Regions from separate parts of the Rhodoferax sp. LS1R11 genome, predicted to be linked through region 3. Evidence: predicted binding sites of a transcription regulator. Region 3 holds the regulator's gene; each other region holds the start of a gene.

Region 1 (3,172 bases), on a different contig from region 3:
GGTCTTGGGCGTGGCCGAGTAGTCGCCACCCGCAGTGAACATCAAAATCTGTTCCACCAGGCCGGTGCACGAGCCGCACGACGCGCTGGCTTTGGTGTGCTTGCGCACCTCGTCCAGGGTGAACAGGCCTTTGTCACGAATGGCTTTGCAGATGGTGCCCTTGTTCACGCCGTTGCAGCCGCACACTTCGGCATCGTCGGGCATGGTGGCTGCCTTGCTGTGGCCCTCATGGCCCACATCACCAATGTTGGACTCGCCAAACATCAGCTTGTCGCGGATGTCGGCAATCGAGCGGCCGTCCCGCAGCAGCTTGAAGTACCAGCTGCCATCCACCGTGTCGCCGTACATGCAGGCGCCAATGAGCTTGTCGTCCTTGATTACCAGCTTTTTGTAGACACCGCCAAACGGGTCACTCATCACGATTTCTTCGCAGCCTTCGCCACCCATGAACTCGCCGGCGCTGAACAGGTCAATGCCGGTGACCTTGAGTTTGGTCGACGTGAGCGAGCCCTGGTAACGGCCAATGCCGAACTGCGCCAGGTGGTTGGCGGCCACTTTGGCCTGCTCAAACAAAGGCGCCACCAGACCGTAGGCAATGCCGCGGTGCGCCGCGCATTCGCCCACCGAGTAAATGCGGGCGTCGGTGATGGTTTGCATGGTGTCGTTCACCACAATGCCCTTGTTGCAATGCAGGCGCATGCTTTCGGCCAGTTGCGTGTTGGGGCGAATACCCACGGCCATGACCACCAGGTCAGCCGCTACTTCTGTGCCATCCTTGAACTTGATCGCTGTGACGCGTTGACCGCTGTCACCGCCTCCGCCCACCAGCTCTTGCGTCTGGGCGCCCATCAGGAAGTTCAGGCCGCGTTCTTCCAGCGACTTTTGCAGCAGCTTGCCGGCCACGCTGTCGAGCTGGCGCTCCATCAGGGTGGGCATGACGTGCACCACACTGACCGTCATGCCACGCAGCATCAGGCCGTTGGCCGCTTCCAGACCCAACAGCCCACCACCAATGACGACGGCGTGTTTGTATTTGACGGCCGCATCGATCATGGCGTTGGTGTCCGCAATGTCTCGGTAGGCGATGACACCTTCCAGGTCTTTGCCAGGAACGGGCAGGATGAAGGGGTTGGAGCCCGTGCACATCAGTAACCGGTCATATTCCGTGCTGATTTTTTCGCCAGCGGCGTTCTCGGCATGAACCAGGCGGCGAGCGCGGTCGACTTCGGTGACTTTCCAGCCTGCGTGCAGGGTGATGTTGTTGTCTTTGTACCAGTCCCACGAATTCAGCACGATCTCGTCGAGCGTCTGCTCGCCGGCCAGCACCGGGGACAGCAGAATGCGGTTGTAGTTGGGGTGGGGCTCGGCGCCGAACACCGTGATGTCATAAAGCTCGGGCGAAACTTTGAGTAATTCCTCCAGGGTGCGAACCCCTGCCATGCCGTTGCCGACCATCACCAGTTTTGATTTCTTCATTGCGCTACTCCAGATTGATTCACTTGATTGAGTGCAAGCCTCATGCCAGTGTTGGCAAGCAAGGTGCAACTGCACCAGGATGAGGCGGGGGAAAACAGATGCCGCGGCTGTCAAGCCGGTGCGAGGCACGCAGGGTGTCCTCCAAATACAGTACGCACGTCGTTATGCGCAGATCCCGCGGCGCAGTGGCCAAGGTCGGACGCTTCGTTACGCCCATCCACACCCATGCAAAACTTGTGCCATATGATCGGGAGCCGCAATTTGAATTTGTCAACCTAGCCCGGAGCCTGGTGCGCGACTTGCGTGTGCTACGCCCATTTCCCCTTCAAAATCATTGGTTTTTATGACAAGCGCGTTGGTATTTTTAAACGGCACCAAGGGCTCGCCCATGTTGGCTGCCGACTTGGAGGCCGCAGGTATTCAGGTGCTGTGCGTGGTGAATGAACGCAATAAATTGGTGCGCGATGTGATGCGCCATGCACCAGATCTGGTGATCTGTGACGAGCCCTTGCCGGATGAGGCCTTGTTCAAGGCCACACAGGTGATTGCCGAGACCTCGCCACGCCCCGTCATCATGTTCACCAGCGACAGCGACGCCGACAACATCACGCGGGCCACGGAATCAGGAATCCATGCCTATGTGGTCAATGGCTATGGCGCCAACCGGCTTCGTCCCTTGATTCATCTGGCGCAGGCCCGGTTCCGGCGTGAGCAGGCCCTGCGCGATGAATTGCAGGACGTCTCCAGCCGCTTCGAGGAGCGCCGGCTGGTGGACCGTGCCAAGGGCATCCTCATGCATGCACGCCAAGTGTCGGATGACGATGCGTTCCAGATGCTGCGCACCGCCTCCATGCACAGCAACCAGCGGCTGGGGCAGGTGTCGCAGCACATCATCCACTCGGCCCGTTTTGCCGAATCGGTGAACCGCGCCGGCCAACTGCGCATGCTGTCCCAGCGGCTGATCAAGCTGTACCTGCTGCAGCTGGCCGGGGTTCAGGTCAGCAACCAGAAGGAGCTGCTGAAAGACTCCATGCTGCGCATTGAAGGCAACCTCACGTTGTTGGGCAAAAATATCTCCAAGCCCACCTTTGGCGATTTGCTGGGGCAGGTCCTGCTGACCTGGACGCGCCTGAAACAGGCCTTGCAGGGTGAACCCCGGGGCGATCAGATCGAGCACATGGACGAACTGGCCGAATTGCTGCTGCGCGAAGCGGAGCGCCTCACCGGCACGCTGGAGAATGCCGGATCAGTGGCGCCCCTGCATGTGCTCAACATGGCGGGGCGCCAGCGCATGCTGTCCCAGCGTTTTGCCAAATACGCCTTGCTCGGCGTGCTGGGAGATGCCGCCTCGGTCCAGCGCAGTGAGGTGGGCATGGCGGAGTCGCAGACCGAGTTTGAGCAGACGCTGCGTTACCTCAACACGATTCCCCTGAGCACCAAGGACATCCGGGGCGCGCTGGATGCGGCCGCGGTGGGCTGGCAAGAGATGCTGGCAGGTGCCGCCGATGCGCGCCAACTCGCCGGGCAAGAGCGCGTGGCCCTTGCCAGCGAAACGCTGCTCGATGTGTTTGAGCAGTTGTCGGGCTACTACGAGCGCAGCATGCAGATGCTGGTGGGCTGATCGCCCCCATGTGGTGCACCAATATTGGGCATTGATCTTGCTTGTCTTGGTGCATGGCATTTGAACTAGACATTG
Region 2 (3,172 bases), on a different contig from region 3:
CCACGCCGTCCATCAGCTTGGACGTGCGCATGACGTCTTTGGGCACTGGCGTGTTGCTCGCCGTGGCTGCTTGCTTGTAGATGTCGATCTGGTTGATCTGCTTGGCCACCGCCAGGTAGTCCGGGTGATCCTTCAGCAGGCCCCAACGTTTTTGCTGCGTCAGGAACCACATGCCGTCCGACAGGTAAGGGAAGTTCACCGTGCCTTCGTTGTAAAACTTCATGTAGTTGGGGTCGTCCCAGGTCTTGCCCATGCCGTTCTGGTAGCGGCCCAGAATGCGCTGGTTGATGGCGTCCACGCTGGTGTTGACGTAGCTCTTGTCGGCAATCGTCTCGGCCATCTTGTTTTTGTTGGCCAGACCCGCGTCGATCCATTTGCCGGCTTCCAGAATCGCAGCCGTCACGGCGCGGGCAGTGTTGGGGTACTTCTTGACGAACTCGCCCGTGGTGCCCAGCACCTTCTCGGGGTGGTCTTTCCAGATGTCCTGTGTGGTGGCGGCGGTGACGCCGATGCCGTCAATGATGGCGCGGTGGTTCCAGGGCTCGCCCACGCAGTAGCCGTCCATGTTGCCGACGCGCATGTTTGCCACCATTTGGGGTGGCGGCACGGTGATCACCTTCGCGTCCTTGATCGGGTTGATGCCGTTGGCCGCCATCCAGTAGTACAGCCACATGGCGTGCGTGCCGGTGGGGAAGGTCTGGGCGAAGGTGTATTCACGTTTTTCGGCCGCCATCAGTTTGGCCAGACCGGCGCCGTCCACGGCACCCTTGTCGGCCAGCTTCTTGGACAGAGTGATGGCCTGACCGTTCTGGTTGAGATTCATCAGCACGGCCATGTCTTTTTTGGCACCGCCCACACCCAGGTGCACGCCGTAAATCAGGCCGTACAGCACGTGGGCAAAGTCGAGTTCGCCGGTGACCAGCTTGTCGCGCACACCGGCCCAGCTGGCTTCCTTGGTGGGGATGATCTTGACGCCGTATTTTTTGTCAATGCCCAGCACCGAGGCCATCACGACGCTGGCGCAGTCGGTTAGCGGAATGAAGCCGATTTTGACTTCGGTTTTTTCAGGCGCATCGGAGCCGCCGGCATACACGGCCGCACGCAATGCGGGGTTGATGCCGATGGCACCGATGGCGGCAGTCTGGAGGACAGTGCGTCGGCTGAGGCTGGTTTTGAGAAGGTCGGTCATGGCAAAACTCCTTTGAGGCAAAACAGAAAAAAGAAAACAAAAAAGGCGTCCTCACGAAGTGCAAAACGAGTCGATACGTTTCATACCAGTGGGGGACGCCTTTGTCCTTTAGCGAAGTTCCCGGTCCGCCGTTGAACCGGAAATTTCGCATGATCCTTTCGGACCTTGGATCTATCTATGCAATGACTGTGCCAACTATTTCCAGAGCTTTTTTGCTACTTATTTGATAGCTGTATGTGGAGTATTTACCTGGGCTACAGCCATTATTTGTATAAATTTTTGTATAAGGCACTGTTGTTGTGCGGTGCACCAATTCGGGTTGGGTGCGGATGGACCGTGCATGCACGCCAGGCTCAGCCGAGCAAGTCCATCATGTCGAGCATGCGCTGCGCCACTTCGGCCAGCTTCAGGCTTTTGTCCATGGCGGCCTTGCGCAGCTTCTCGTAGGCCGCCTGCTCGCTCAGGCCCTGGCGCTGCATCAACAGGCCTTTGGCGCGGTCAATGACCTTGCGGTCCTTGAGTTCGGCGTTGAGTTCGCCCAGCTCCGTCTTGGTGGCGTTCAGCTCCTGGCGCAGCGCCTGCTCATGCTGGAAGCGGGCCATGGCCACATCCAGAATGGGGCGGATGCGTTCGCTGGACAGACCGGCCACGATATAGGCCGACACGCCCGCCGCGACCGCGTCCTTGACGTGGCTGGTGTCGTTGTCGTTGGTGAACATGACAATCGGGCGGCGCGCATCCCGCGTGGCCATCACCACATGCTCCAGTGCGTCGCGGGCTTCACTTTCCGCGTCCACGATGATCATGTCGGGCTGCAGCTGGGCCAGGCGCTCGGTCAGAAACACGTCCGCCGGCAGGCTGGCGACCAGGTTGAAGCCGTTTTCCAGCAGGCCGATGCGCAGGCTGCGCGAGCGCTCAGCCTGGGTGACCGCGTAGGCGTCATTCTGGTCATTGATAACCAGATCGGGGGAAATGACGACGATGCGCAGGGTTTCATTCATGGGTGCATCGGTGCAAGAATCGAGCCATCCCCTAAACTCCATGGCTATGGAGAAAACTTTACGGGTATTGGGGATCGAGTCCTCGTGTGACGAAACAGGCGTAGCCCTGGTCGAGGTGCAGGGCGTGGGCGTGCCGGTGTTGCTGGGTGACGCGCTGTACAGCCAGATCGAGATGCACCAGGCCTACGGCGGTGTGGTGCCCGAACTGGCCAGCCGCGACCACATTCGCCGTGTGTTGCCGCTGACCGAGCAGGTGCTGGCAACGTCGGGCAAGACCCTTGCCGACGTTGACGTGGTGGCCTTCACCCGCGGCCCCGGTTTGGCGGGCGCCTTGCTGGTCGGCGCGGGCGTGGCCTGTGCGCTGGGGGCGGCGTTGAACAAGCCAGTGTTGGGCGTGCACCATCTTGAAGGCCACCTGCTGTCGCCCTTTTTAAGTGCGGACCCGCCCGAGTTTCCTTTTGTGGCCCTGCTGGTGTCTGGTGGCCACACCCAGTTGATGCGGGTTGATGGGGTAGGGCGCTACCAGTTGCTGGGTGAAACTATTGACGACGCGGCGGGCGAGGCGTTTGACAAGTCCGCCAAGCTGCTGGGCCTGGGCTACCCCGGTGGTCCGGCCTTGTCGCGGCTCGCGGAGCAGGGCGATGCGGCTGCTTTCAAGTTTCCCCGGCCGCTGCTCAAAAGCAACAACCTCGATTTTTCGTTTGCGGGCCTGAAAACGGCCGTCATGGTGCAGGCCAAAAAACTGGCCATGGCGCAGGATTGTGCAGTGGAGGCTTTGCCTGTCGCTGTGTTGGCTGACCTTGCCGCCTCGACCCAGGCGGCGATTGTGGAGGTGCTGGTCAAGAAGTCGATCATTGCATTGAAGGAAACCGGGCTCACCCGGCTCGTGGTGGCGGGCGGCGTGGGCGCCAACCGCAAGCTGCGCGAGCAACTGAATGCCGAATGCGCCAAGCGCCGCGTGCGCGTGCACTACCCCGAGCTG
Region 3 (3,172 bases):
GGGCCTGGTGCGCGCCACCTCGGGTGACATCACCATTGATGGCCAGTCCATCGAGCACATGCCCATTCACCGGCGGGCCCGCCTGGGGCTGAGTTACCTGCCGCAGGAAGCCTCCATTTTTCGCAAGCTCAATGTGGAAGACAACGTGCGCGCCGTGCTGGAGCTGCAGCGCGACGAGGCCGGCAAACCCCTGGGCAAAGCCGAGATCGAGAAACGTCTGACCGAGCTGCTGCAGGAGTTGCGCGTGGACCACCTGCGGGAAACGCCCGCCCTGGCGCTGTCCGGTGGCGAGCGGCGCCGGGTTGAAATTGCCCGCGCGCTGGCTACCCAGCCCCGGTTCATTCTGCTGGACGAACCGTTTGCCGGGATTGACCCGATTGCCGTGATCGAGATCCAGCGCATCATCAGTTTTTTGAAAGCCCGGGGTCTGGGCGTGCTGATCACCGACCACAACGTGCGCGAAACCCTGGGCATTTGTGATCACGCCTACATCATCAGCGACGGCACCGTGCTCGCTGAGGGCACACCTTCCGAGATCGTCAACGACGCCAACGTGCGTCGGGTCTATCTGGGTGAACACTTCAAAATGTAGATATATGGCCCCCACGTTTGTCACTGCGTGTACTGCACTGCCCCCCGAGGGGGGCTGGCCTTGCTTGGGGCGGCCCGGCGCGGCGGCCTTTACTCACGCGCCCGACACTGCGGTGAGCACATGAAGCAAGGTCTTTCCCTCCGTGTTTCGCAGCACCTGGCGCTCACGCCGCAGTTGCAGCAGTCGATCCGCCTGTTGCAACTCTCCACGCTGGAGCTGAGCCAGGAAGTCGACCAGATGCTGGACGACAACCCGTTTCTGGAGCTGGGCGCAGACCAGCCGGTGCGCGAGGAGTTTGGTCTGGCGCAGGCCGATACGCCCGTGCGCAATGACGATCTCAATGCCGAAGCTGCTACCAATACTGTAGCTGACTACGCAGTAGAGACGAGGGCTACAGGCGAAAATGATACTGAAGTCACGCCGCTGTCCGCCGACGACGGCCAAAGTTGGGAAGGCGATGGCAGCGCCTCCCTGTCACCCGACGACAGCGAGTGGGGTGGCGATGCCAAGCCCAGCACCAACAACCTCAACGGCAACGAAGACGCCGATGTGACCGAGATGGCGCGCACCCAGGAGTCGCTGCAAAGTCATTTGCACCGCCAGGCGCTGGCCTTGCGTTTGAGTGAGGAAGACCGCGCCGCCCTGCGATTTTTGATCGAGTCCCTGAACGACGACGGCTACCTGGAGGACACACTCATCTCGCTGGCCCAGGGCCTGGCCGGGGACGGCGATGCCGAGCAGGTCGAACAACTGGTGCACCATTTCACGGTGGCGCTGTCGCTGCTGCAAAGCCTGGAGCCCGCGGGGGTCGGGGCGCGCCATCTGGCCGAGTGCCTGACCTTGCAACTGAAGGCCTTGCTGGCCAGGGCGGTGACGGACCCGGCCTCCCGACAGTTGCAGTCGGTCCTGAAGGTGGCCTTGCGCATCTGTGCCCAGCCGATGGACCTGCTGGCGCGACGCGACGTGAAGCGACTCGTTCAGGTGTGCGCGGTCACCGATGCCGCCGTGCGCGAAGCCATTGCGCTCATCGCCCGCCTGGAGCCCAAGCCGGGCCGGCGGTTTGTGAATGTGGAACGCAACATCGTGGTGCCCGATGTGCTGGTGGTCAAGGTCGGCAAGGGCGCTCAGGCCAAATTCCAGGTGCGGCTCAATGCCGAGGTGATGCCCCGCCTGCGGGTGCATGACATCTACGCCAACGCGCTCAAGCAGCACAAGGGCGGCGGTAGCGAGTCGTCCAACTTTGCGGCGCTGCAGCAGCGGCTGCAGGAGGCGCGCTGGTTCATCAAGAACATCCAGCAGCGCTTTGACACGATTTTGCGGGTCAGCAACGCCATTGTGGAGCGTCAAAAGAGCTTCTTCACCCATGGTGAACTGGCCATGCGCCCCTTGGTGCTGCGCGAGATTGCCGACGAGCTGGGCCTGCACGAATCGACCATCAGCCGGGTGACCACGGCCAAGTACATGGCCACGCCGTTTGGCACGTTTGAGCTCAAGTATTTCTTTGGCTCCGGCCTGGGCACCGACTCGGGCGGCAACGCATCCAGCACCGCAGTGCGCGCCCTGATCAAGCAATTCATCAGCGCCGAAAGCGTGACCAAGCCGCTCAGCGACAACCAGATTTCCGAGATGCTCAAAGAGCAGGGCATCGACTGCGCCCGCCGCACGGTGGCCAAATACCGCGAAGGTCTGCGGATTGCCCCCGCATCCTTGCGCAAGGCGCTGTAGCGCCTTTATCCAGAACACCATGAACCAACTTCAATTATTTTTGCCCTGCGCCGCCGGCGTCGAGGACTACCTGGCGCCCGAGATTCTGCGCATCACCGGCTTGCCGCCAGGCTGCGTGACCAAGCAGCGCGGCGGCGTGGCCGTGCGCACCTCCATGGCGCATGCCATGCTGCTCAATCTGTACAGCCGCCTGGCCCAGCGCGTGCTGGTGCTGCTGTCCTACACCGAGTACCGTGGCGAGCAGGACCTGTACCGCGCCGCCAGCGAGGTGGCGTGGGAGCGCTGGTTCACGCCGAAGGAAAGCATCAAGGTGGAGGTAACGGCGCAACACAGCCCGCTCACCTCGTTGAACTTTGCGGCGCTCAAGATCAAGGACGCGGTGTGCGACCGGTTTCGGGAGACCGCGGGCGGTGTGCGTCCGGACGTCAACACCCAGTGGCCCGACGTGCGTATTTACACCCACCTCACCACCGACCACTGCTCGCTGTACATCGACACCTCGGGCGAGCCGCTGTTCAAACGTGGCTGGCGCGAGGACAAGGGGGATGCGCCCTTGAAGGAAACCCTGGCCGCGGCCATGATTGCCGCCAGTGGCTGGGCCGATGGCGACGAAGATTTGCAGCCCTTGTACGACCCCTGCTGCGGCAGCGGCACCGTGGTGATTGAGGCGGCCCAGATCGCGTGCAACATCGCGGCGGGCAGCCGTCGCCGGTTTGCGTTCGAAAAGTATTTGCCCTTCCGCCGCGCGGAGTGGGAGAGCCTGAAACAGGAAGCGGCGGATGCCGAGGTAGTGCGCGAGCCCGGTCAAAAGCCCATTATTTTTGGCAGCGACGTGGCCCACCGCATGGTCGATTT
Region 4 (3,172 bases), on a different contig from region 3:
CACATCGCCGCCCCACAGGGGAACCGCGCCGCCCCAGCCGGAAACGACCGCAACGTATTGCTCGCCATTCACGTCCCAGGTCACGGGAGGAGCGACCACGCCAGAGCCGGTCTGGAATTCCCAGACCACTTTGCCGGTGGTGGCATCTGCGGCTTTCAGGAAGCCCTCAGGCGTTCCCCAGAACACCAGGTTGCCAGCGGTGGTCAACACGCCACCCCACAAAGGCGCGTTGTTGGGAACTTCCCATTCGATCTTGCCGGTCTTGGGGTTGATGGCCCGCAGTGCGCCGATGTTGCCTTCGTTGAGCGTCTTGATGGTGAAGCCGGCACCCATGTAAGCGGCGCCCTTTTTGTAGGTCACAGGCTCGTTCCAGATCTCCATGCCCCATTCATTGGACGGCACGTAGAACAACTTGGTGGCTGGGCTGTAGGCCATCGGCATCTGGTTTTTGCCCCCCAGGAAACTGGGCGCTGCAAACACCGACTTGCCCTTGGTGCCGTCGGCACTGGCCACGGGGTCACCCGCGCGGTTTTCGGGCACAAAGTTGGGACGTCCTGTTTTCAGGTCAATGCCTGTCGCCCAAGTAATCTTCTTGACGAAGGGGAACGCATTGAGTAATTGGCCGGTGGTGGCGTCATTGACATAGAAGAAGCCATTGCGGTCAGCCTTGCCGCCCACGCGCTTGCCGTCCATGTCGAAGGTCACAAACTCGTTGGCGCCATCGAAGTCCCACGCATCATTGGGGGTGTTCTGGTAGTGCCATTTGATCTGGCCGGTCTTGATATCCAGCGCGACCGTGGAGCAGGAGAACAGGTTGTCGCCCTTGCGCAAATGGCTGTTCCACGGCGCCGGGTTGCCGGTACCAAAGTAAGCGAGGCCGGTCTTGCTGTCGTAGGTGCCGCCCAACCAGGTGGTTGCGCCACCGGTCTTCCACAGGTCGCCCGACCAGGATTTGTTCAAGGTGCCTGAAATGCCGTTTTCAGTCTTGTTGCCATCCTTGTCATATTTGTAGCCCATATGGCCTTCAACCGTGGGGCGGCTCCACACCATCCGGCCGGTCTTGGGGTCGCGCGCTTCAACGCGTCCGACCACGCCGAATTCTCCGCCCGAGATGCCGGTCAGCAACAAGCCGCCCGCAATCAGGGGCGCGGCCGAGGCCGAGGCGCCCGTGGCATAGTCTTCAATCTTTTCCTTCCAGACCACGTCGCCCGTGTTCTGGTCGAGTGCCACGATTTGGGCATCCAGCGTCATGAAGATCACCAGGTTGTCATAGAGTGCCGCGCCGCGGTTGATCACGTCGCAGCAAGGCATGATGCCTTCGGGCAGGCGGTGCTCATACTTCCACAGCTTGGCACCTGTCTTTGCGTCCAGCGCGTAAATGCGTGAGTAAGAGCCCGTGACAAACATCTTGCCGTTGTGAATCACCGGCTGCGATTCCTGGCCACGTTGTTTTTCACCGCCAAAAGAAAAGCTCCACGCCGGAACCAGTCTCTTGATGCTTTGGGGGTTGACTTGTTTCAGGGGTGAGAAGCGCTGGCCCTGGTTGCCCAGACCCCAGGAAAGAACTTCCTTGGTGTCGCTCGCATCGTTGTCAATCATCTGCTGCGTGACAACGGCTTGAGCCGTCCCCGCCGCAAACCCATAAGCCATCAAAGTAGCCAGTAATTTCAAGCGCATGAATGTCTCCTTGTTGTGTCAATGCTGAACTGAGGTGTATGGAATTTGGAACTCCAGAGCATGAAATTGCAAAGATCGTGCCTGAGCACTGCATATCGGTATTTGGCTCGAAAGTTCCGTGGTCAGGTGGCATTTGTGGCTTGGTGTGCGGGTTTGTACGGTCAGCACTAACCCTAGCCACTGTGTCAATCGGGAGCAATGCATGCCCCTTCGGCATTGCTCCAAGGGCCACCAAAGACCTGTCAGTGGGGTTTCCGGGGTCTGAAAGTGGGTATCCGGGCCTTATTTGTCTTGGCGCAAATATTGCAGTACAACCGGGCTGCCGACCTTCACGATTCAGGAGGCGGCGGTTCGATTCAATCAACTACCCAAGGAGTACTTCTATGCAATGGACCACACCGGCCTTCACCGATTTGCGTTTCGGTTTTGAAATCACGATGTACATCGCCAATCGTTGATCGTGCCAAGCGACGTCTGTGCCTTGTGTGCAGCGTCGCTTTTTAATTTCCAAAAATCATGCACATACGCGTTCTCGGGTCCGCAGCAGGCGGTGGCTTCCCCCAATGGAATTGCAATTGCGCCAATTGCGCAGCGGTACGACAAGGTGATCCGGCGCTGACACCCCGTACCCAGTCTTCCATCGCGGTTTCACGCAATGGGCAAGACTGGTTATTGGTCAATGCGTCGCCAGACATACTGGCGCAGATACGTGCCATGCCGGAAATACAACCCGCCAGGGCTCTGCGGGACAGCGGCATTGCCGCGGTGTTGCTCATGGATGCACAGATTGACCATGTGACGGGCTTGCTGATGTTGCGTGAGCGGCGTACGCCGCTGCCTTTGTACGCTACCCCGCAGGTTCTTGACGAGCTCAACACCAGCTTGCCGCTGGTTCGTGTCTTGTCGCATTACGCCGGGGTGCAGGCGCATCCCCTGTCGCTGACCGAACCCGCATTCGAAGTGGCGGCATTGACTGGCATCAAGTTTTCAGTGATGCCGCTCACCAGCAACGCACCCCCTTATTCTCCGCGTCGCGATGCGCCCTTGCCGGGCGACAACATCGGGCTGCTGATTGAAGACACCGTGACCGGAAAGCGTGTGTTTTACGCCCCCGGGCTGGGTCGCATCGAACCTGCCGTGGCCCACGCCATGGCCACCGCGGATGTGGTGCTGGTGGACGGCACCTTCTGGCGCAACGACGAAATGCAGACCTTGGGCCTGTCCACCAAGACCGCTGCCGACATGGGTCACCTCGCCCAGTCCGGACCGGGGGGCATGCTGGAAGTGCTGCAGGCGTTGCCCAAAAGCATTCGCAAGATTCTTATCCACATCAACAACACCAATCCCATTCTGCGCAGTGACTCCCCCGAGCGCGCAGCCCTGAACGCCGCGGGTATCGAGGTGGCCTGGGATGGCATGGCAATGAAACTTGAAAGTTCACATGGCTGATCACCTTTTGGCTTGGGATGCTGCGGAATTTGAAAGCCGCCTGCGT

The links. The regulator sigma-54, encoded in region 3, starts transcription at its own class of promoters, with help from an activator protein. The targets are predictions, from matches to a motif close to TGGCANGNAANCTGCTTT.
Region 1: nirB (nitrite reductase large subunit NirB) is a predicted target of sigma-54. The motif match lies at 1,701-1,718, and genes of this name have one in related genera.
Region 2: AC097N_RS07670 (CmpA/NrtA family ABC transporter substrate-binding protein) is a predicted target of sigma-54. The motif match lies at 1,366-1,383, and genes of this name have one in related genera.
Region 4: AC097N_RS17110 (PQQ-dependent methanol/ethanol family dehydrogenase) is a predicted target of sigma-54. The motif match lies at 1,743-1,760, and genes of this name have one in related genera.

Annotation. Positions count from the first base shown of each region.
Region 1 covers NZ_JBWMAW010000004.1:255,060-258,231, reverse strand. Annotated here, with positions in the region: gene nirB (nitrite reductase large subunit NirB) at 1-1,476, opposite strand, end outside; gene AC097N_RS07840 (type IV pili methyl-accepting chemotaxis transducer N-terminal domain-containing protein) at 1,865-3,097, shown strand; gene AC097N_RS07835 (bifunctional protein-serine/threonine kinase/phosphatase) at 3,151-3,172, shown strand, end outside.
Region 2 covers NZ_JBWMAW010000004.1:220,696-223,867, reverse strand. Annotated here, with positions in the region: gene AC097N_RS07670 (CmpA/NrtA family ABC transporter substrate-binding protein) at 1-1,189, opposite strand, end outside; gene AC097N_RS07665 (ANTAR domain-containing response regulator) at 1,543-2,190, opposite strand; gene tsaD (tRNA (adenosine(37)-N6)-threonylcarbamoyltransferase complex transferase subunit TsaD) at 2,237-3,172, shown strand, end outside.
Region 3 covers NZ_JBWMAW010000002.1:95,560-98,731, reverse strand. Annotated here, with positions in the region: gene lptB (LPS export ABC transporter ATP-binding protein) at 1-592, shown strand, start outside; gene rpoN (RNA polymerase factor sigma-54) at 713-2,317, shown strand; gene AC097N_RS03175 (THUMP domain-containing class I SAM-dependent RNA methyltransferase) at 2,337-3,172, shown strand, end outside.
Region 4 covers NZ_JBWMAW010000016.1:45,943-49,114, forward strand. Annotated here, with positions in the region: gene AC097N_RS17110 (PQQ-dependent methanol/ethanol family dehydrogenase) at 1-1,677, opposite strand, end outside; gene pqqA (pyrroloquinoline quinone precursor peptide PqqA) at 2,061-2,135, shown strand; gene pqqB (pyrroloquinoline quinone biosynthesis protein PqqB) at 2,191-3,126, shown strand; gene pqqC (pyrroloquinoline-quinone synthase PqqC) at 3,119-3,172, shown strand, end outside.